One region of the Streptomyces sp. NPDC030245 genome, then DNA from elsewhere that is predicted to be linked to it. Evidence: riboswitches for the same ligand, from Rfam matches in the RefSeq annotation. Region 1 holds a riboswitch; each other region holds the start of a gene.
What was found. A riboswitch is a leader RNA that binds a small molecule or an ion and turns the genes downstream of it on or off. The one in region 1 is predicted to bind cobalamin.
Positions count from the first base shown of each region.

Region 2: linked by a shared signal. The riboswitch ahead of ACZ4Z4_RS17735 (cobalamin biosynthesis protein) and the one ahead of cobN (cobaltochelatase subunit CobN) in region 1 are both predicted to bind cobalamin.
Region 3: linked by a shared signal. The riboswitch ahead of ACZ4Z4_RS36265 (energy-coupling factor ABC transporter permease) and the one ahead of cobN (cobaltochelatase subunit CobN) in region 1 are both predicted to bind cobalamin.

Region 1 is NZ_JBVICF010000003.1:246,129-253,505, reverse strand. Features, by position in the region: gene ACZ4Z4_RS09685 (precorrin-8X methylmutase) at 1-440, opposite strand, end outside; gene ACZ4Z4_RS09680 (cobalamin biosynthesis protein CobG) at 437-1,717, opposite strand; cobalamin riboswitch at 1,826-1,957, shown strand; gene cobN (cobaltochelatase subunit CobN) at 1,995-5,612, shown strand; gene ACZ4Z4_RS09670 (amidohydrolase) at 5,564-6,868, opposite strand; gene ACZ4Z4_RS09665 (histidine phosphatase family protein) at 6,995-7,377, shown strand, end outside.
Region 2 is NZ_JBVICF010000006.1:60,295-67,671, reverse strand. Features, by position in the region: gene cobO (cob(I)yrinic acid a,c-diamide adenosyltransferase) at 1-196, opposite strand, end outside; gene ACZ4Z4_RS17745 (putative cobaltochelatase) at 196-2,268, opposite strand; gene ACZ4Z4_RS17740 (cobyric acid synthase) at 2,351-3,859, opposite strand; gene ACZ4Z4_RS17735 (cobalamin biosynthesis protein) at 3,856-4,854, opposite strand; cobalamin riboswitch at 4,962-5,108, opposite strand; gene ACZ4Z4_RS17730 (hypothetical protein) at 5,218-5,442, opposite strand; gene ACZ4Z4_RS17725 (inorganic phosphate transporter) at 5,455-6,750, opposite strand; gene ACZ4Z4_RS17720 (class II aldolase/adducin family protein) at 7,059-7,377, shown strand, end outside.
Region 3 is NZ_JBVICF010000018.1:68,617-75,993, reverse strand. Features, by position in the region: gene ACZ4Z4_RS36285 (endo alpha-1,4 polygalactosaminidase) at 238-1,080, shown strand; gene ACZ4Z4_RS36280 (energy-coupling factor ABC transporter ATP-binding protein) at 1,065-1,961, opposite strand; gene cbiQ (cobalt ECF transporter T component CbiQ) at 1,958-2,707, opposite strand; gene ACZ4Z4_RS36270 (energy-coupling factor ABC transporter substrate-binding protein) at 2,714-3,112, opposite strand; gene ACZ4Z4_RS36265 (energy-coupling factor ABC transporter permease) at 3,112-3,867, opposite strand; cobalamin riboswitch at 3,898-4,081, opposite strand; gene ACZ4Z4_RS36260 (hypothetical protein) at 4,194-4,505, opposite strand; gene ACZ4Z4_RS36255 (ArsR/SmtB family transcription factor) at 4,725-5,738, shown strand; gene ACZ4Z4_RS36250 (APH(3') family aminoglycoside O-phosphotransferase) at 5,777-6,592, opposite strand; gene ACZ4Z4_RS36245 (MMPL family transporter) at 6,818-7,377, opposite strand, start outside.

The DNA.
Region 1 (7,377 bases):
CGGAAGAGCGCGGTGGGCGCGTTGCCGATGGCGACAACGGAGCCTTCGAGGCGGTCGCGCCAGAGCTCCATGGCGGCGGCGCTGCGGGTGGTGCCGAGCTCGGCGGCGAGGTCCGGCACGGACGGGTCGGCGAGGGTGCAGATCACGTCGTTGTCGGCGGGCAGCCGCTTGCGGGTGACGCCGCTCGCGACCATGTTCGCGTCGCAGAGGATCGGCGCGCCGTCGCGCAGCGCCTTGCGGGCGTCGGCGATCACCCGCGGGCTGTAGGCGAGGTCCTTCACGAGATCCACCATCCCGCAGGCGTGGATCATCCGGACCGCGACCTGGCTGACGTCGGCGGGCAGGCCGCGGAGGTCCGCCTCCGCGCGGATGGTGGCAAAGGACTCGCGGTAGATCGCCGCGCCGTCCTTCTCGTAGTCGAACACTGTGCTCTCGCTCATCTCGTGGCCGTTGGTTTCGTGGTGTTACGTGCCGTGGTGACCGTCTCGGTCAAGGTGTTGCCCGTCACGGGCGCCGGGTCCTCGCCGGCCCTGCGCACCGTCACCGCGTAACTCCCGTCGCCGGTGGCGAGGACGTCGACCCAGTCGCCGTGCGGGTGCCCGCAGCGCCGCTCGCAGCCGGACCAGTGGACGGGCAGACCGCCGGGGCCGGGGACGGCGTCGGCGCGTACGTCGGCCAGGGACTTGGCGCAGCCGGGGCGTCCGGTGCAGGCGCCGACGCCGAGCCAGGGGGAGTCGGGTGCGGTGACGTACCGGGCGGCGGCCAGCGCGGCCAGCCGTTCGCGGGCCGCCGCGCCGTCCGGGAAGCCGGGGAGCACGAAGCCGCGCCAGGGCGTGACCCGCAGCTCGTCGGCGGGGAGCGGGAGGAGGGCCCGCCACTGGGCCGCGCTCACACGGCCGAGGGGGGCGTGGACCACCACGGCGCGGCCGACGACGCCCGGGGCGGGCGGCGCGGTGACCTGTGGCGTCGGGGCTTCGGCGGGCGTGGCGGCGACATCGGCCCGGACCAGCGCTCCCGCGAGGTCGGCGGTCGTCCCTGCGGGCAGTTCGCGCACCCGCCAGGCGCCGTTGCCCGCCTCGCGCGCGGCGTCGAGGAAGGCGCCGGCGACGGCACGGGCGGCGCGCGGGGCGTCGGCCGCGGCGATGCGGAGGGCCTGGCCCCCGAGACGTACGACCGCGGTCCCGCCCGATTCTGCGATCAAGGTCACATCGCCGCCGAGCCCGGCCACGTCCCCGCGGCCGTCGTCCAGGGCGAACAGGAAGCGCCCCGAGAGCTCCGCGGTCCACTCCTCGGAGCACAGGAGTCCGTCCAGCTCACGGGCCCACAACTGCACGTCGGCGTGGCCGAGTCCGTCGGTGCCCGCGAGCGGGGACGCCACCACGTTCCGCACCCGCTCGTGCCGCTCGGAGGGCAGCAGCCCCGCGTCCGCGAGCAGCCGGGAGAGTTCGCCGCCGCACGCGTCGCCGAGGCCGCGCAGCTCGATGTTGCCGCGCGAGGTGACGCTGAGGTTCCCGTCCGCGAGACGCTCCGCCGCGGCGGCCAGCACGGCGACCTGATGCCCCGTCAAAAGGCCGCCGGGCAGCCGGAGTCGGGCGAGGCGCCCGTCGTCCGCGAGGTGCAGGCGGAGGGCTCCGGGGCAGGCGTCGCCCCGGTCGCGTATGAGGGATTCGCCCTGGTCTGGGGATGGTGCTCGGGTGGGCGGCATGGCGGCGAGCATACCCACGCGGATCCGGCCGGTCCCCTCCCGAGACGGGCCGTCCCGGCAGGTGCCCGCCCCATCCGCGGCGGGCAGGACTTACTATGCAGGCGGCGGACCGCCAGGTCCGTCGACGCCAGCGACGGCGTGGGTCCACCAGGACCCGAGGGAGGAAGCCCGGTGCGAATCCGGCGCGGTCCCGCCACTGTGAGTCCCACCCGCGTGGGGTGAGCCAGGAACTCCTGCCGTCCATACGACCACCCGGGGCGCGGACACCCCGAGGAAGGCCTGCGCCCGCATGCTTCTGCTGTTGTCGACCTCCGACACCGACCTGCTCAGCGCCCGCGCGGCGGGCGGCCCCGTCGACTACCGGTTCGCCAACCCGTCCCGTCTCGACCTGGACGGGCTGCCCGCCCTGCTCGACGGCGTCGACCTCGTCGTCGTGCGCCTCCTCGGCGGCGTCCGCGCCTGGCAGGACGGCCTGGACCAGCTCATCGCCACCGGCCTCCCGGTCGTCGTGCTCACCGGCGAGCAGGCGCCCGACGCCCAGTTGATGGCCTCCTCGACCGTGCCGATCGGCATCGCCGCCGAGGCGCACGCCTACCTCGCGCACGGCGGCCCCGCCAACCTGGAGCAGCTGGCCCGCTTCCTCTCCGACACCGTGCTGCTCACCGGCCACGGCTTCGAGCCGCCCGCCGCCGCACCCTCCTGGGGCCCGCTGGAGCGCACGGCCCGCGCAGGCGTCGAGGGCCCCACGGTCGCGGTGCTCTACTACCGCGCCCACCACATGAGCGGCAACACCGCCTTCGTGGACGCGCTGTGCGGCGCGATCGAGGACGCGGGCGCCCGCGCGATGCCGCTGTACGTGGCCTCGCTGCGCGCCCCGGAGCCCGAGCTGATCGACGAGCTGCGCGCCGCCGACGCCATCGTGACGACCGTCCTCGCGGCGGGCGGCACCAAGCCCGCCGAGGCGTCGGCGGGCGGCGACGACGAGTCGTGGGACGCGGGCGCGCTGACCGGCCTCGACGTGCCGATCCTCCAGGCGCTCTGCCTGACCGGGTCGCGCTCCGCGTGGGAGGAGAACGACGAGGGCGTCTCGCCGCTGGACGCCGCGAGCCAGATCGCGGTGCCGGAGTTCGACGGGCGCCTGATCACGGTCCCCTTCTCCTTCAAGGAGATCGACGAGGACGGCCTGCCCGCGTACGTGGCCGACGCCGAGCGGGCGGCCCGGGTCGCCGGCATCGCCGTACGGCACGCGCGTCTGAAGCACATCCCGGCCGCCGACAAGCGCCTCGCGCTGGTGCTCTCCGCCTACCCGACCAAGCACTCCCGCATCGGCAACGCGGTGGGCCTCGACACGCCCGCGTCCGCCGTCGCGCTCCTGCGCAGGCTCATCGCCGAGGGCTACGACTTCGGCCCCGAGGCCGACATCCCGGGCCTCGTCTCCGGCGACGGCGACGAGCTGATCCGCGCGCTCATCGACGCGGGCGGCCACGACCAGGACTGGCTCACCGAGGAGCAGCTCGCCGCCAACCCGGTGCGCATCCCGGCCGCCGGCTACAAGCGCTGGTACGCGACGCTGCCCGAGGAACTGCGCGAGTCGGTCGAGCGGCACTGGGGGCCGCCGCCCGGCGAGATGTTCCTCGACCGCTCCCGCGTGGGGAACGGCGGCGACCCCGAGGGCGACATCGTGCTCGCCGCGCTGCGCCGCGGGAACCTGCTCATCCTCATCCAGCCGCCGCGCGGCTTCGGCGAGAACCCCATCGCGATCTACCACGACCCGGACCTGCCGCCGTCGCACCACTATCTGGCGGCGTACCGCTGGATCGCGGCGTCCGCGTCGGACGGCGGCTTCGGCGCCGACGCGATGATCCACCTCGGCAAGCACGGCAACCTGGAGTGGCTGCCCGGCAAGAACGCGGGCCTGTCCGCCGCCTGCGGCCCGGACGCCGCGCTCGGCGACCTGCCGCTGATCTACCCCTTCCTGGTCAACGACCCGGGCGAGGGCACCCAGGCCAAGCGCCGCGTGCACGCCACGCTCATCGACCACCTGGTGCCGCCGATGGCGCGCGCCGACTCCTACGGCGACATCGCGCGCCTGGAGCAGCTCCTCGACGAGTACGCGCAGATCAGCTCCATGGACCCGGCGAAGCTTCCGGCGATCCGCGCGCAGATCTGGACGCTCATCCAGGCCGCGAAGCTCGACCACGACCTGGGCCTGGAGGACCGCCCGGACGACGACGGCTTCGACGACTTCCTGCTGCACGTCGACGGCTGGCTCTGCGAGATCAAGGACGCGCAGATCCGCGACGGCCTGCACGTCCTCGGCACGGCTCCGGCCGCCGGTGACCGCGTCAACCTCGTCCTCGCGATCCTGCGGGCCCGCCAGATCTGGGGCGGCACGAGCGCCCTGCCCGGTCTGCGCGAAGCCCTCGGCCTCGACGAGTCCGCGGCGACGCGCACCACCGCCGACGCGGCCGAGGAGCAGGCCCGCGCGCTGGTCCAGGCGATGGACGACGCGGACTGGGACCTCTCCGCCGTCCCGCGCGACCAGGGTGAACAGGTCGCCGCGGTCCTGGAGTTCGCGGCCCGCGAGGTGGTCCCGCGCCTCGCCGCCACCACCGCCGAGCTCGACCACTCCGTGCACGCTCTGAACGGCGGCTTCGTCCCTGCCGGGCCCTCCGGTTCGCCCCTGCGCGGCCTGGTCAACGTCCTGCCTACCGGCCGCAACTTCTACTCGGTCGACCCGAAGGCCGTCCCGTCGCGCCTCGCGTGGGAGACGGGCCAGGCCCTCGCCGACTCCCTGATCGAGCGGTACAGGTCCGACAACGGCGAGTACCCCACCTCCGTGGGCCTCTCCCTGTGGGGCACCAGCGCGATGCGCACCGCGGGCGACGACGTCGCCGAGGCCATGGCGCTGCTCGGCGTCCGCCCGGTCTGGGACGACGCGTCGCGCCGCGTCACGGGCCTGGAGGCCATCCCGTACGAGGAGCTCGGCCGCCCCCGCATCGACGTGACGCTGCGCATCTCGGGCTTCTTCCGCGACGCGTTCCCGCACACGATCGGCCTGCTCGACGACGCGGTGCGGCTCGCCGCCTCGCTCGACGAGCCCGCCGACCGGAACTATGTACGCGCCCACGCGCAGGCCGACCTCGCCGAGCACGGCGACGAGCGCCGGGCCACCACCCGCATCTTCGGCTCGCGCCCCGGCACGTACGGCGCGGGCCTGCTCCAGCTCATCGACTCCCGCGACTGGCGCACCGACGCGGACCTCGCCGAGGTGTACACGGTGTGGGGCGGTTACGCGTACGGCCGCGGGCTCGAAGGCCGCCCGGCGCGCGCCGAGATGGAGACCGCGTACAAGCGCATCGCGGTGGCCGCGAAGAACACCGACACCCGCGAGCACGACATCGCGGACTCGGACGACTACTTCCAGTACCACGGCGGCATGGTGGCGACCGTGCGCGCGCTGCGGGGCACGGCCCCGGAGGCGTACATCGGCGACTCCACGCGCCCCGAGACGGTCCGCACGCGCACCCTGGTCGAGGAGACCTCGCGCGTCTTCCGCGCCCGCGTCGTCAACCCCAAGTGGATCGAGGCGATGCGCCGCCACGGCTACAAGGGCGCCTTCGAACTCGCCGCCACGGTGGACTACTTGTTCGGCTACGACGCCACGACGGGCGTCGTCGCCGACTGGATGTACGACAAGCTCACCGAGACGTACGTCCTGGACCCGACCAACCGGCAGTTCCTCCAGGAGGCCAACCCCTGGGCCCTGCACGGCATCGCGGAACGCCTCCTGGAGGCGGAGTCGCGCGGCATGTGGGCCAAGCCGGACCCCGCGGTGCTCGAAGCGCTGCGGCAGGCCTACCTGGAGACCGAGGGCGACTTGGAGGACGGCGGCGACGAGGGCTGAGCGCCTGTCCCCGAACCTCCGAGCCAGGCGAGTGCGGCCGTCGTCAGCGCCGTGACACCGGTGGTGACGGCCGGCTCGACCAGCGGGGCGAAGAACGGCGAGTGGTTGGACGGGATGTCGCGCTCGAAGGTCCCCGCCTGCCGCGCGGCGGCCACCTCCGCCGGGTCGGCGCCGCCGAACAGCCAGTAGCAGAGCGGGACTTCGCGATCCGCGCAGGTCGCGAAGTACCCGACGTCCTCGCTGCCGGTCACCGGACCCGGGTCGAGGATCCGGTCCTCGCCGAGCACCGCGCCGATCGCCGCCATCGTCCGCTCGACGGCGGCCGCGTCGTTGTCGAGGACGGGGAACGAGTCGATCTCCGTGATCTCGGGTTCCCGCTCCGCGCCCGCCGTGGCCGCCTCGCCCTTGACGATGCGCTCGACGGCGGCGAGGACCCGGGTGCGGACCTCGGGCGTGTACGTCCGGATATTGATCTTCAGCTCGGCCTCGTCCGGGATGATGTTGTCCTTCGTGCCCGCCTGGAGCGAGCCGACGGTGACCACGGCCGTCTCGCCGCCCGCGATCTCCCGGGACACGACCGTCTGCAACCGCATCACGGTCGCGGCGGCCATCACCACGGGGTCGATCGACGCCTCGGGGCGCGAGCCGTGCGCGCCCTTGCCGAACATCCGCACGCGCCAGGCGTCGGTCGCCGCGAAGGCGTGCCCCGGGTGCGCCGCGACCATGCCGGCGGGGAGCGGCGCGACGTGCTGCCCGAGCACGACGTCCGGGACGCCGAACCGCTCGTAGAAGCCGTCCTCGACCATCGCCCGCGCACCCTGCGCGGTCTCCTCGGCGGGCTGGAAGACCCCGACGATCCGGCCCGCCCAGTCGGCGCGGGCGTCCGCGAGCAGCCGCAGCGCGCCCAGCAGACAGGTGACGTGCATGTCGTGGCCGCAGGCGTGCATCACACCGTCGTTGACGGACGCGTACGGCAGCCCCGTGCGCTCCGTCACGGGCAGCGCGTCGAAGTCGGCGCGCAGCAGGACGGTCGGGCCCTCGCCGTTCGCCAGGACGGCGACCACACCGGTGCGGCCGACGCCGGTCGTGACCTCGTACCCGTACGAGGAGGCGCGACGGGCGACCTCGGCGGCGGTGCGGTGCTCCTCGAAGGACAGCTCGGGGTGGGCGTGCAGATCGCGGTAGAGATCGGCGAGCTCGCCCTTGATGGCGTCGAGGCCCCGCAGGGCGGAGGCGTTCCGTTCGGCGGCGGTCATGTCACGCTCCTCGTCTGTCGTACTCCCGCCACCCTACGTACGGCGTTCCCGTCACGCCCGGAACCGGTCACCTCGCGAGCACGTCACCCCTGTCACCACCGAAGATCGGAAAGGGACCGCCGCGCCATGCCCACACCACCCCCGACCACCCCGCAGACCACGCGGCACCTCTACATCGCCCGGCACGGCGAGGCCACGCCGGACGAGAGCGGGCTGACGGAGGGCGGCCTCAGACAGGCGGTTCTCCTCGGCGAGCGCCTGCGGAGCGTGCCCCTGGCGGCGATCCACCACGGCCCGCTCCCCCGCGCCGAGCAGACCGCCCGCCTGGTCGCCGACCAGCTGAACGGCGCCGTCCCGCTGCACCGCTCGGCCCCGGCGGGCGACTACCTCCCCCACCTCCCGCACCGGGACGAACTGCCGCCCGAGACGGCCGACGCGACGCTCACACGCCTGGCCGCCTTCCCCGAGGCCGAGCGCGCGGACGGCCCCGCCCTGGCCCAGGACGCCCT
Region 2 (7,377 bases), on a different contig from region 1:
CCTTCCACTTCGCCGACTTCACGAACTGGAAGACGCCGATCGGCCACCCCTGATTCCAGGCGCGCAGCGCGAGCCCGAACGCGGCGGTCGACTTGCCCTTCCCGATGCCCGTGTGGACGAAGACCAGCGGACGGTTGCGGCGCTGACGCGTCGTAAGACCGTCGTCCGGTACGACGCTCGGCTGTCCCTGTGGCATTAAGCGGCCCTCCTGGCAGGCGAGTTCATTCCCTGTACGTCCTTGACGAGGCCGGCGATCGAGTCGGCCCGCAGCTCGTCGAGGGTCACGGCCGTGCCGCCGAGCTCGCCCGCCAGCCGGCCCGCGAGGCCGAGGCGTACGTAGCCCGACTCGCAGTCGACGACGACGGAGGCGACTCCGTCCGCCGCGAACAGCCGGGCCGCGCGGTCCGCGCGGGCCACCGGCTCCACACCGCCCGTCGCCCGCCCGTCCGTCACCACGACCACCAGCGGCCGCCGCGCGGCGTCCCGCAGCCGCTCCACGCGCAGCACGTCGTGCGCCTTCAGCAGCCCCGCGGCCAGCGGTGTGCGGCCGCCGGTCGGCAGCGTTTCGAGCCGGGCCGCGGCCGCGTCCACCGACGACGTCGGCGGCAGCGCCACCTCGGCGTCCTTGCCGCGGAACGTCACGAGCCCCACCTTGTCGCGCCGCTGATAGGCGTCCAGGAGGAGGGAGAGCACGGCACCCTTCACGGCGCTCATGCGCTGCCGCGCCGCCATCGACCCGGAGGCGTCCACGACGAACAGCACGAGGTTGCCCTCGCGGCCCTCACGGGTGGCCTGCCGCAGGTCGTCACGGCGTACGACGAGCCCGGCACCGGAGCGCCCGCGCGCCTTCTGGTGCGGGGCCGCCGCCTGCACGGTCGCCGCCAGGTGCAGCTTGGTCAGGGCTCCTCGGGGGCGCCGCGAACCCGTCGTACGACCGTGTTCGGTCCGCGCCCGCGAGCGCCGGCCCGCCGCGCCCTCGCCGATGCCGGGCACGCTCAGCATCTTCGTGCGGAACGGCTCGGCGGCGCGTACGGGCTGCTGCTCGGCGGAGGCGCCGCCCGGGGCCGGGGCGGGCTCCTGCGGGGCCGGGGCCTCGTCGGTGTCCGGGCCCTGGCCCTGGGACGGCAGGTCGGGGGAGTCCGGGCCGTCCGCGGGCGGCTGCCCGCCGCCCGGACCGCCCCCGCCGGGACCGTCGCCGTCCGGGTCGTCGTCACCCTCGGGCGGCTCGGGCTCCTCGGAAGCCTCGGAGGCCTCGTCTTGGCGGGCCTCCTCCAGCGTCTCGTCGAGCTTGTCCTCGTCGAGGCCCGGCGCGTCGAAGGGGTTGCGGCGCCTGCGGTGCGGCAGCGCGAGCAGCGCGGCCTGCCGCACGTCCTCGCTCTGCACGTCGGTGCGGCCCGCCCAGGCGGCAAGCGCCGTCGCCGTGCGCGCCATCACGATGTCCGCGCGCATCCCGTCGACCTCGAACGCCGCGCAGGTCGCCGCGATCTGCCGCAGCGCCGCGTCGCCAAGGACCACCTGGGGGAGCAGCGCGCGGGCCGCCACGACGCGGTCGCGCAGCGCGGCCTCGTCCTCGGCGAAGCGGGCGGCGAAAGCCTCGGCGTCGTCGTCGTAGGCGAGCCGCCGCCGTACGACCTCGACGCGCTGGTCGGTCTCCCGGGACGCGGCCACCTCGACGGTGAGACCGAACCGGTCGAGCAACTGCGGCCGCAGCTCGCCCTCTTCGGGGTTCATCGTGCCGACGAGCAGGAACCGCGCGGCGTGCCGCACGGATACGCCCTCACGCTCGACGTACGAGGCGCCCATCGCGGCCGCGTCGAGCAGGAGGTCGACCAGGTGGTCGTGGAGGAGGTTGACCTCGTCGACGTAGAGGATGCCGCGGTGGGCGTCGGCGAGCAGTCCGGGCTCGAAGGCCTTCACGCCCTCCGCGAGCGCCCGCTCGATGTCGAGGGCGCCGACGAGCCGGTCCTCGGACGCGCCGACGGGCAGCTCGACCATGCGTGCGGGGCGCGCGGTGGCGCCGCCCGCGTCGTGCGGGCCGTCGGGGCAGTTCGGGTCGGGCGCGGCCGGGTCGCACGAGAAGCGGCACCCGGCGACGACCGGCACCTCCGGGAGCAGCGCGGAGAGCGCGCGCACGGCGGTGGACTTGGCGGTGCCCTTCTCTCCCCGCACGAGTACGCCGCCGACGGCGGGCGACACGGCGTTCAGCAACAGCGCGAGCCGCAGGTCGTCCTGGCCGACGAGGGCGGTGAACGGATACGGGGTGGTCACAGAGCCTCCTTGATGCGGTGGTGCGTGGCGGTGCTCATGCCGGTCATCGCGCGGGCGCTCGTGCCGGCCTTTGCGCGGGCGCTCACGACGGCGCACCCGGCGCGATGAACGGCAGGCCCTCCGGTGGGCCGTTCTCGATCAGCCGCCACAGCGCGTCCGTGTCCGCGTGTTCTTCGATCAGGTCGCCCAGCAGGTCGAGCTGCTCCTCCCGCAGCGCGCCGAAGCTGGTGTCGGGGGCGGGCACGAAGCGGCGGCCCGCCGCACGGGCGACCTCGGTGAGAAACCGGCGGCGGAACGCGTCGCTCTCCAGCGACCCGTGCCAGTGCGTGCCCCACACCTCGCCGACCCGGCAGCCGTCCAGGAAGGGCTCCCCGCCCGCCACCTCGGCGACGCCGTGGTGGATCTCGTACCCCTCGACCGGTTCCCCGAGCGCCTCGCCCACCGGCCTGGCGAGGGTCTTCTCGCGGGCGAACCGCACCCGCACCGGCAGCAGCCCGAGCCCGTCCACGGACCCGGCCCGCGACTCCACCTCGTCCTCGATGTGCTCGCCGAGGACCTGGAAGCCGCCGCAGATGCCGAGCACGGGCCGCCCCTCGGCCGCCCGGCGCGCGAGGGCGTCCGCGAGACCGCGCTCCCGCAGCCAGGCCAGCGCCTTCACGGTCCCGCGCGTGCCCGGTACGACCACGAGGTCCGCGTCGACGAGCTCCTCCGCCCGGTCCACGAACCGCACGACGACGCCCGGCTCGGCGGCCAGCGCGTCGACATCCGTGAAGTTGGACATCAGCGGCACCGCGCAGACGGCGACCCGCAGCACGTCCTCGCCGACCGGCGGCGCCACCACGGACTCCCGGACGGCGCCGCGCAGGGAGACCCGCAGGCCGTCCTCCTCGTCGATGCCGAGCCCGTGCTGGAACGGCAGCACGCCGTACGTGCGCCGCCCGGTGAGCCCGAGCAGCATGTCGAGCCCCGGTTCGAGGAGGGAGACGTCCCCGCGGAACTTGTTGACCAGGTATCCGGCCACCAGCTCCTGGTCGGCCGCGCTCAGGAGCGCCGTCGTACCGAAGAACGACGCGAACACCCCGCCGCGGTCGATGTCACCGACCACCAGGACGGGGAAGCGGGCGGCGCGCGCGATGCCCATGTTCACGATGTCGGTGCGCCGCAGATTGATCTCGGCGGGACTGCCCGCGCCCTCACAGATCACGGCGTCATAGCTGCCCCGCAGCTCGTCGAGGCATCCCTTGACGGTGTCGAACAGCGCCTCCTGGCGCCCCCCGTGGTAGCCGCGCGCGCTCATCTCGCCCACCGGCCTGCCCATGAGGACGACCTGGCTCGACCGGTCGCCGCCGGGCTTGAGCAGCACGGGGTTCATCAGCGCGCTCGGCTCGACGCGGGCGGCCTGCGCCTGCATGGCCTGCGCGCGCCCGATCTCGGCGCCCTCGCGGGTGACGAAGGAGTTGAGGGACATGTTCTGCGCCTTGAACGGCGCGACGGACACGCCCTTGCGGGTCAGCCACCGGCAGATGCCGGCGGTGACGACGCTCTTCCCGGCGTCCGAGGTGGTCCCGGCGACGAGCAACCCGCCACTCATGCGTTTCTCCCTGACGTAGCCGACCACGACCCTGCCGACCGTGACCGTGCCGACCGCGACCGTGCCGACCCCAGTGCCCCGCGGGCGGCGACCGCGACGCCGAGAGCCAGCCAGCTCACGCGCCGCGAGAGCCGCACGGCCCGCTCGATGTCCGTCACCCGCACCTCCCGCCCCGCCGCGTTCAGGACGGGCCGGTGCTCGACCCGTCCCGCGTACGAGAGGGTCCCCCCGAGCCGCACCCCCAACGCCCCCGCGAAGGCGGCCTCGACGGGCCCCGCGTTGGGGCTCGGGTGCTTCGCGGCGTCGGCGCGCCACGCCCCGACCGCGCCCGAGGGCGACTCCCCGGCCAGCGCGGCGAGCGCGGCGGTGAGCCGCGCCCCCGGCCACCCGAAGACGTCGTCGAGGCGGGCGGAGGCCCACCCGTAGCGCCGGTACCGCGGTGACTTGTGGCCGACCATCGCGTCCAGCGTGTTCACGGCGCGGAAGGCGACGAGCCCCGGCACCCCGCCGAAGGCGCCCCACACGAGCGCCCCCACCACCGCGTCGGACGTGTTCTCGGCGACGGACTCCACGACGGCCCGCGCGATGCCGTCGGCGTCGAGTGCCTGCGGGTCACGCCCGCACAGATGCGGCAGCCGCTCCCGCGCGACCTCGATGTCGCCGGCCTCCAGCGCCCCGCCGACGGCCCGCGCCTCCCGGCCGAGTGAGGTGCCGCCGACGACGGACCAGGTCGCGGCGGCGGTCAGCGCCACCGAGCCGGCGCGTGACCGGCGTACGAGACGGGAGGCGAGGGCGGCGGCGCCCGCCGCGCCCCCCGCGCACACCACGGCGTGCAGCGCGCCCCACCCGCGGTGGTCGCGCCACAGCTTCCGCTCGACGGCGCCCGCGGCACGTCCGAACGCGGCGACCGGATGGCCTCGGCGCGGATCGCCGAGCAGCAGGTCACCGAGGAGTCCGGCGGCGGCGCCGTACGCGAAGTCGCGATCGGCACTCATGGGCTCAGCCCGTCGCTGCGCTGAGGAGGGAGTTCGTACGCAGGGAAGGAACCGGCAACGGGCGGCCGCGCATGGCGATATGTCCTCACTCAGGGTGTCCGCGCCCTGGTTCGACGTGATCGGCGGCGAGAGTTCCTGGCTTCCGGGGGAGCGTCTTCCCCCCGGTGACAGTGGCGGGACCGCGCCGGATTCGCACCGGCTTCCTCTTCTGCCGCCGTAGTTGGCCCCGGCAGTCCACCACGCCCCGCGAACGCCCGTCAACTCGCCGTTGACCTGCGGCGGGAGAGTGTGCGGAGCCCCACACACGCCGGTGGGGCGCGAGACGTACTCACACGTCCCGCGCCCCACCGTCGAACGCTGCCGTCAGGCGACGATCAGATAGATCCCGTACGCCACGGCCGCCGCGCACAGCGCGAAGCAGGCGTACGCGCCGGTGCGCGCCATGGTCGCGGAACCGCCGCCCGAGGCGGCCGCCGCCTCCTGCTTGGAGAGGCCGACGATGCCGAGGGTGAACAGGCCCACCAGGGCCACCGTCACCGCGAGGCTGACTCCGAAGACGGAGCCGAGGGCTGCCCAGTCGATGCTCATGGTGATCTGTCCTTATACCGTCGCGGGCCGGGCGGGGTCCGCCAGGGCGCCGGTCGTGGTGGTGGTCGGGGCTCCGACGGTGGCCTTGACGGGCTCGTCCGGTCCGGTGGCGGCGGCCAGCGCGCCCGTGGTGGGCGGGGTGACGGCGGCGATCGCGGTGGTCACGACGCCCGCGGGCTCGGCACCGGTGGTGCCGTCGTGGCGGATCTCGTCGTCGGTGACGTTGGTGTGGTCGATGGCGTTGCGCCGCGAGAGCACCCAGATGACGGCCGAGCCGGCGATCAGGAGCGCTGCGGTGACCGCGACGCCCCAGGGGCCCTGCTTGGTGAGGAGCTCGGCGCCCGCGCCGACCAGACCGGCGGCCGGCAGGGTCAGGCCCCAGGCGACGAACATCCGGGTCGCGGTCGACCAGCGGACCACGCCGCCCTTGCGGCCGAGGCCCGCGCCCATCACGGCGCCGGAGCAGGACTGGGTGGTGGAGAGCGAGAAGCCCAGGTGCGAGGAGGCCAGGATGACCGTCGCGGCGCTGGTCTGGGCGGCGAAGCCCTGCTGGGGCTGGAGGTCGGTGAGGCCCTTGCCCATGGTGCGGATGATGCGCCAGCCGCCGAGGTACGTGCCGAGGGCGATGGCCACACCGGCCGAGACGATGACCCACATCGGGGGGTTCGCGCCGGGGTTCAGGACGCCGCCGGTGACCAGGGCGAGCGTGATGATGCCCATGGTCTTCTGCGCGTCGTTCGTGCCGTGGGCCAGCGAGACCAGGCCCGCGGAGGCGATCTGGCCCGCGCGGTAGCCCTTGGCGGTGGCCTTGGTGTCGGTGTTGCGGCCGATCCGGTACGTCAGGCGCGTGGCCAGCGCCGCGGCGATGCCCGCCACGAGCGGCGCGGCGAGCGCCGGGATCAGGATCTTGGTGACGACGGTGCCGCCGTCGATCGACGACCAGCCCATCGACATGACCGCGGCGCCGATGAGGCCGCCGAAGAGGGCGTGGGAGGAACTGGAGGGCAGGCCCACCAGCCAGGTCAGGAGGTTCCAGAGGATCGCGCCGACGAGCGCGGCGAAGATGACCTCTGTCTTGAGGCCGTCCTCGTTGACGATCCCGCCTGAGATCGTCTTGGCGACTTCGACGGAGAGGAAGGCTCCGACGAGGTTGAGCACGGCGGACATGGCCACCGCCGTCTTGGGCTTGAGAGCGCCGGTCGAGATGGTCGTCGCCATCGCGTTGGCAGTGTCGTGGAAACCGTTCGTGAAATCGAACACGAGAGCGGTGACGATCACGATCCCGAGGAGAAGCGTGATGTGTTCCATTTACCCAGGCTTCTGTTGGACGTCAGTGGCATGTGGAACGTAGGCAACCTGGGTGAACGGAAAGTGAACTGAGCCGGGCGGTGCGGTGACCCGAAGTGGAGTGCCGTCGCTCCGAATGGACCAGGTGTACGAAGACGATCGTACGGATCAGGGGCGGGAAGCCTGCAAATCGGGCGGAATACTGTGCTCCGCCATCCGGCGGGCACCCTTCGCGCGCCCTGCCGCCACCGGCGCGGCGACCCGCCGAAGAGATACTGATCACGCCGGACCCCCAGAAACCGGAACCGCCCGGCTGGCAGGATCGCCGCATGACTGAGCAGCGGCACGACGAGGGCCGGGACGGGGCGCGCGACGCCGTGCGGGAAGCCTGGGCCGAGCTGGTCCTGACGGCTCGCAGGACGGTGCGGGACGGCCTGGTCGTCGGCACCTCGGGCAACGTCTCCGTACGCGTCGGCGGGACCGTCCTCGTCACCCCGAGCGGAGTGCCCTACGACCGGCTGCGGCCCGCGGACGCGGTCGGCGTCGACCTCGATGGGCAGCGGCTCTTCGGCGACCTCGCGCCGACCAGCGAACTCCCCATGCACCTCGCGATCTACCGCACCACCTCCGCGGGCGCCGTCGTCCACA
Region 3 (7,377 bases), on a different contig from region 1:
AGCTGTCCTGAACTGTTCTGAACTGCCTTGAACTGTCCTTACCGGCCTTACCGGACGCCCGGCGCTCGGGCCGGGGGCGGGGGCTGCGATCCTGTGCGGGTGAACGGGATCAAGTGGCGTACCAGCAGGAACCGCTCAGGGAACCGCTCCGCGCGGAGCGGCGAGACGCCCTTCGAGGGGCGGTGGGCAGGCGCGGCGGGCGCCCGGCGAGGCAGCAGCGCACGCGTACGGACCGGTGTGGGCGGCGCGCTGCTCCTCGCCCTGCTCGCGGGGTGCTCGACCGGCGGTCCGGACGGACCCGGCGAACCCGGCGGATCGGGTGACTCCGGTGGCTCCCGTGCCGCCGGCCGCCATGACGTCCGGCAGCCGCCGGTCGACGCCACGTTCGACTACCAGCTGGGCGGCCCGTACGCGCCGCCGTCGAAGGTGCGCGTCGTCTCCCGCGACCGCACCGCCGACCCCGTGCCGGGCCGCTACAACATCTGTTACGTCAACGCCTTCCAGGCCCAGCCGGGCAAGGAGGCGGCGCGCTGGTGGCAACGCGAGCACCGTTCTCTTCTCCTGCGTGACGAGGAGGGCCGCGAGGTCGTCGACGAGGACTGGCAGGAACCCCTGCTCGACATCTCCACCGAGAAGAAGCGCGCGGCCCTCGCCGAGATCGTCGGCGCGTGGATCGACGGGTGCGCGAAAGCGGGCTACGACGCGGTGGAGCCCGACAACCTCGACTCCTACGAACGCTCGGACGGCCTGCTCACCCCCGACGACGCGGCCGCGTTCGCCCGCCTCCTGGCCCAGCGCGCGCACCGCCAGGGCCTGGCCATCGCGCAGAAGAACACCACCGACCTGCTGGACCGCCGCGAACGGATCGGCTTCGACTTCGCCGTGACCGAGGAGTGCGCGCGCTACAAGGAGTGCTCGGAGTACGCGTCCGCGTACGACGGGAAGGTCTTCGACATCGAGTACGTGACGAGGGACTTCGACACCGCCTGTCGCACCTGGGGCAAGAATCTCTCCGTCACACTGCGCGACCGCGACGTCCTGCCCGCGGGCGAGGACGGCCACGTCTACCGGCACTGCTGAGAGCCCCGGCCGCGCGCCCCGGCAGCCAGGGCCGCCAACTCCTCCGCGGTGCGCGGCTCCTCCCCCTCCCCCGCCGCGAGGCCGCACGTACGCAGCAGCTCACCGACGGCGATGCCCCACGGCAGGTGCAGCCCGGCCGCGGCCAGGAGGTCCCGCCGGGCCAGCGTCTCCGCCACCGGCCCCGTCCGCACCCCGGAGGGGGTGAGCAGCGCCGCGTCGTCGGCCCAGCGCAGGGCCAGGTCGACGTCGTGGGTCGCCATGACCACGGTCGTCCCGGCGTCCCGCAGCCGCCGCAGGGTGGCCAGGAGCCGCTCCTGGCCGTCGGGGTCGAGCCCCGCGGTCGGCTCGTCGAGGATGAGCACGCGGGGGCGCATCGCCACGGCTCCGGCGATGGCGGTCCGCTTCCGCTGGCCGTAGGAGAGCAGGTGGGTGGGCCGGTCGGCGAGCGCGGTGATGTCGAGGGCGGCGAGCGCCTCGGCGACCCTCGCCCGGACCTCGGCGTCGGGCAGGCCGAGGTTCAAGGGGCCGAAGGAGACGTCCTGTTCGACCGAGGCGGCGAACAGCTGGTCGTCCGGGTCCTGCACGACCAGCTGCACGGTCGTGCGGAGCCGGGTGAGGCCCTTGCGGTGGTACGCCACGGGGACTCCCTCGACCGTCAGCTCGCCGGAGCCGGGCCGGAGGCCGCCGCTGAGCAGTCGCATCAGGGTGGTCTTGCCGCTGCCGTTGCGTCCGAGCAGGGCGAGGGCGCGGCCCTCGACGACGTCGAAGTCGAGGCCGCTGAGGACGGTGGGCCCGTCCTCGTACGCGTAGGACACCGCGCGGAGAGCGACCACGGGCTCGCTCAGGGCCCGCGCGGCGCTCGTGGCACCCGTGGTGCTCATCGAAGGAACCTTTCCAGGACGAGGGTCAGGGCCACCAGGCCCACGAGGAGTGCCGCGCCCGCGGCGAGGAAGGGCCGGGAGATCCGGGCCTCGGGCACGAGGACGCGCAGGGTGCCGTCGTAGCCGCGCCCGGCGAGCCCGGCCTGTAGCCGGCTCGCCCGGTCGAAGGCGCGCACGAACGCGGTGGCGCCGAGACCGGCGAGGGAACGCCAGGTGGCGGCGCGGGTGGTGTGGCCGAGCCGGGCGGCCTGCGCCTGTCTGATCCGGCCCATGGAGTCCAGGAGCAGGAAGCTCATGCGGTACGTGACGAGTGCCACGTCCACGACCGGCGCGGGCACCCCCGCCTTCACCAGGCGGGGCAGCAGGTCCGACATGGGGGTGGTGAAGGCGAACAGGAGCACGCCGAGCGAGGCCGCGGAGGTCCGCAGGAGCAGTCCGCCCGCGCGCGCCGGGCCGCCGTCCGCGAACGCCACGAACCCGTCGGGGCCGCCGACCTGGACGAGCAGGGTCAGGGCGCCGGTCACGCAGAAGCCGAGCGGCACGCGGTAGGCCCGCCACAGCTTGCCGGGCGGCACGCCCGCCGGGCCGAGCAGCAGCGCGAGCGCCGTGACCAGCACCAGGACGGCGCCCGGCCAGGGCGGCAGCGAGATGGCCAGGACGGTGAGGCCGAGACCGAGCACGGCCTTGTCCACGGGGTGCCGGCGGCGCCAGCGACTGCTGTGCGCCGCCGCGTCGATGGGCAGCACGCCGGGTCAGGCCCGCTCGGTCCCGGACCGGGGGCTGCCCGCGTCGACCGGCTCGTCGGAACCGCCCGCCGCCTCGGACCGCACGGCTTCCGCTTCCGCCCGCGCCTGTTCCGCGCCCTGGCGGCGGCCCTTGCGCAGCCCGAAGTAGTAGGCGAGGACGCCCGCGCCGATGGCCGCCTGGAGGGCGAACAGCGCGGACTCGACCTCCCCGGACGGGGGTTCGTACAGCGGCGAGAACCACGGTTCGTAGTCCGGTTCGAGCTCGGTGATCGCCGTCTCGGCCTGGGCGTCGGCGCCGGCGAACGGCTCTTCCTCGTCGTCGCCGAGACCGAGCGCCAGGGGCAGTACCGCGAGCGCGGCGACGATGAGGAGCAGCAGTGTGTTGATCTTCGCGTTCCGGCTCATCAGGCACTGGCCCCCGTCTGCGTCTCGGACGTCTCGGCTGTCTCGGGCGTCTTGGCTGTCTCGGGCGTCTCGGGTGTCGTGGCGCTCCGCTTGCCCTGGAGCAGTACGCCGAGACGCGTGAGCTCGCCCTTGCTGGACTGCACGAGCAGGCGCATCACCAGGACGGTGAGCAGGCCCTCGCTGACCGCCAGGGGGATCTGGGTGACGGCGAAGATGCCGCCGAACTTGCCCAGGGCGCCCAGGAAACCGCTGCCGGGGTCGGGGAACGCCAGGGCCAACTGGACGCTGGTGACGCAGTACGTGGTCAGGTCGGCGACGAACGCCCCGAAGAACACGGTGACCATGAGCGGCACGTCGTACCGCCTGAGGAGCCGGTAGACCGCGTATCCCGCCCAAGGGCCGATGATCGCCATGGAGAACACGTTGGCGCCCAGGGTGGTGAGCCCGCCGTGGGCGAGCAGCAGCGCCTGGAAGAGCAGGGTGATGGTGCCGAGCACCGTCATGATCGGTGGCCGGAACAGGATCGCCCCGAGCCCGGTCCCCGTCGGGTGCGAGCAACTCCCCGTCACCGACGGGATCTTCAATGCGGATAGGACAAACGTGAAGGCCCCGGAGGCACCGAGGAGCAGCGTGCTCTCCGGGTGCTCCTTGACTTCACGGGTCAGGGAGCGGACTCCGTGGACGACGAACGGCGCGGACGCTACGCCCCAGGCGATCGCGTGCGCCGGCGGGAGGAAACCCTCGGCTATGTGCATGGCTCAGCAGACCCTCTCCAGCACCTCGTGGATGGACAACGCGCCTTGGCCGGTCTCCTGGCTGACGGGTCGTACCGACCGGACTCCGCCTTCCCGGGTGCGTGTGCACCCAGTGGCTGCCGCGAGGGCTGGAGCCGGACTTCCCGATCACAGTGGCGAGGGCCGCACCGGCATCACACCGGATTTCCCGAGCACCAAGGCGTGGTGACACTAGTGCGCAAAGATCTGCCTGACAACTCGCGCGGCGGCCGCGGCGGTGGCACGCCTCGACACGCACCACCACCGCGTACGCCCCTGCTCAGAGGCTCAGCGCCTCCGGCAGTCGATCACGACTCGTCGTTCACCCACAGCTGCCACTTGCCGCTGCTGGGGTTCTTCTTGCAGGCCCACTCGGAGTAGATGGAGTTCCGGCCGTCGGCCTGGCACGCGGACAGGGTGCGGTAGGTGCCCACATAGATCCACGACATCGCGCCGAACTCGTCCGTAGCCTTGGCGGCGGTCTTGGCGGCAGCCTCGCTCGTGCCGGAGGACGCGGTGGCCTTCGGAGTGCTGGTCCGGTGCGTGTCGGCCACCGCGGGCGTCGCCGCGAGCGCGGTGGTCAGCGCCGTCGCGGACACGAGCAGGGCGGCCTTGTTCATGTGACGCACGGAATTTCCCTTCGTCGGAGTGGAGCTGTGGCAGAACGGGGGCGGGTGTCGGCGCCGCCGGCAGCGAGGTGTCCGGCGGCGCCGCCCCCTCCCCCCGTGAGCCGGGATGCTGGTGCGTTCTCCCGGCCCTGCCAGTGTTGGCCGCCGGCCGCCATTGATCGACTCGTTTCGGACTGGCCCGAAACGAAGGCCGCGAGGAGGATCGCCCGGGTGACGCTGCGCATCCACTTCACCGCCGAGGACCTGGCCCGCACCCGACTGGCCTCGGCGCCACGACCCTTGCTCGAACTGGAGATCGCCGTCCGGTTGGTGCAGGAACGCTCCCATCCGGTCCGGTTCGACGCCTGGCGCGGACGGGCGACCCGGCACCTGGTGCCCCGGATGCGGACCTTGTGCGAGTTGATCCCCGCCACCGGCGCGGCGGTGGACTTCCTGGACCTGAGCGGTGAGGGGCACCCGGACGACCTGGTCGACCGGCTGCGCGGGACACCTGCCGACCGGGTCCGGAAGGATCTGCGGCAGTGGGCCACCGGCCGCCCCCCGGGCCTCTCGTCCGATGTCCGCGCGCTCGGCGACGACCCGTCCCTGGTCGGCGAGTTGGCGGACACGGTCGCCCATGCCCATCGGCACTTCATCGCGCCCTACTGGTCACGCATCGACAGGCTCGCCCAGGTCGACCGCACCCGCAGGCTCCAGCAGCTGGCCGGGCACGGCGTCGAGCGTCTCCTGAGCGGGCTCAACCCCCGCTACATCGCCTGGCGTCCGCCCGTCCTGCACCTGACCATGGCTTCCGGGCGCGACGCCGACGTCCGTCTCGGCGGGCGCGGGCTCCTCCTGATCCCCACCCTGTTCGGCTCGCACTATCCCGCTCTGGACGACACCGCCGAGCCCCAGCCGTGGATCACCTATCCCCTGCACGACGACCGGCCGGGCGCGGTGCCCGCCGTGTTCACCGCCGAAGCACTGACCGGCTCCGCCGTCCCGCCCGCCCTGACCGCGCTCCTGGGCCGCACGCGCGCGACCGTGCTGCGCGTCATCGGCGACCACCCGGCCTGCACCACGGGCCAGCTCGCCTCGCACGCCCGTATCGCCCTCGCGAGCGCCAGTGAACACGCAAGCGTCCTGCGCCGCGCCGGACTCACCGCACAGACCCGCGACGGCAAGAGCGTCCGGCACACGCTCACACCGGCCGGACACGTACTCCTCGACGCGGGCACGGGCTGACCGGCCCGCCCGCGCCCCCTACGGGCCCCCGGGAGGCGTCAGAAGAATTCGTCGAGCAGCCGGTAGAAGTCCAGCTTCTCCTTGTCGGCCGTGACCGCCGCCCGCTCCTCGTACCGCCGCAGGAACCGTTCGGCGTACCCGGGTCCGAACCACGGGTCCTCCTCGTGGGCCAACTCCCGCAGCAGGACGGCGAGGTCGGTGTGCCGGTCCGCCCTGCCGAGCCGGACGACGTCGATGACTCCGGTGACGCGGCAGGTGTCGGGGTCGAGCAGGACGTTCTCCGGGGTGAGGTCGCCGTGGGTGACGACCGGGTCCTCCGCCGCCGGGCGGGTGCGGCGCAGCTCGTCGAGGAGGCGCTGCCCGGTCCATCCGGCGCGTTCCTCGTCGAGGTCGTCCAGCTCCACGAGGCCGTCGGCCACGTGGCGTGCGGCCTGCTCCATGGTGACCGGCAGGGTGCGGTCGAACGGGCAGTCGTCCAGGGGCAGTCGGTGCAGGGCCGCTGCGAGGTCGGCGAGCGACTCGGCGACCGCGAAGCGCTGCTCCTGTGGCCACTCGTCGGCGGCCGGCCTGCCGGGCACGGCCTCGGTCACCAGCCACGTCACGCGGTCGTCGGCGCCTCGCTCGACGATGCGCGGCACGGGGATGCCCCGGCCGGCCAGCCAGGCGAGGCGGTCGGCCTCGTCCGCCAGGTCGGAGGGCGGGCCGTCGGACGTGACCGGGGTGGTCTTCACGTACAACTCGGGTGCGTCCGCGCCCGCCCCGGTGAGGTGGTGCACCTCGGCGCCCGATGCGCCGTCCGTCGCGGGGGTCCATCGGTACGCGGCGTACCTGCGCCGCAGATCGCTGCTCATGATCGGCATCATGGCAGGCGAGACCCGCGGCTCCCACCCGATATTTCGGGGGGCGTTGATGCGTTGCCGGCCGACCCGGTGCGCGCTGTCGGTTGCGGCAGTCGGGGCAATCGGAGCGGGCCCCGGCGGCGGGCGCCCGGGAAAAAGAACCGGGCGGGCCGGCCGGGACGTTCCCCACTGGTCAGTGGGGGCGTCCCGGCCGGCCCGCCCGTGCCGAACGGCGGTGTGTCAGCGGCCCACGGGTGCGAGCTCCCGGTCCGCCTCGGCGTCCGGCGAACCGGTGTCGCCGAGGTTCTTGTGGAGCTTCTCGCCCTCCACGTCCACGTTCGGCAGCGCCTTGTCCAGCCAGCGCGGCAGCCACCAGGCGGACTTGCCGAGCAGGGCGAGGACGGCGGGCACGATCGCCATGCGGACGACGAAGGCGTCGAAGAGGACGGCGACGGCCAGACCGAAGCCCATCATCTTGATCATGTCGTCGTTCTCCATGATGAAGCCGGAGAAGACGCTGATCATGATGACCGCGGCCGCGGCCACGACCCGTCCGCCGTGGGTGAAGCCGGTGACGACCGACTCGCCCGGGCGCGCCCCGTGGACGTACGCCTCGCGCATCCGCGTCACGAGGAAGACCTCGTAGTCCATCGCCAGGCCGAAGACCACACCGATCATGAAGATCGGCATCATGCTCATGATCGGGCCCGGCTGGTCGACGCCCACGACGTCCGCGAGCCAGCCCCACTGGAAGACCGCGACGACGGCGCCGAGCGCGGCGGCCACCGAGAGGAGGAAGC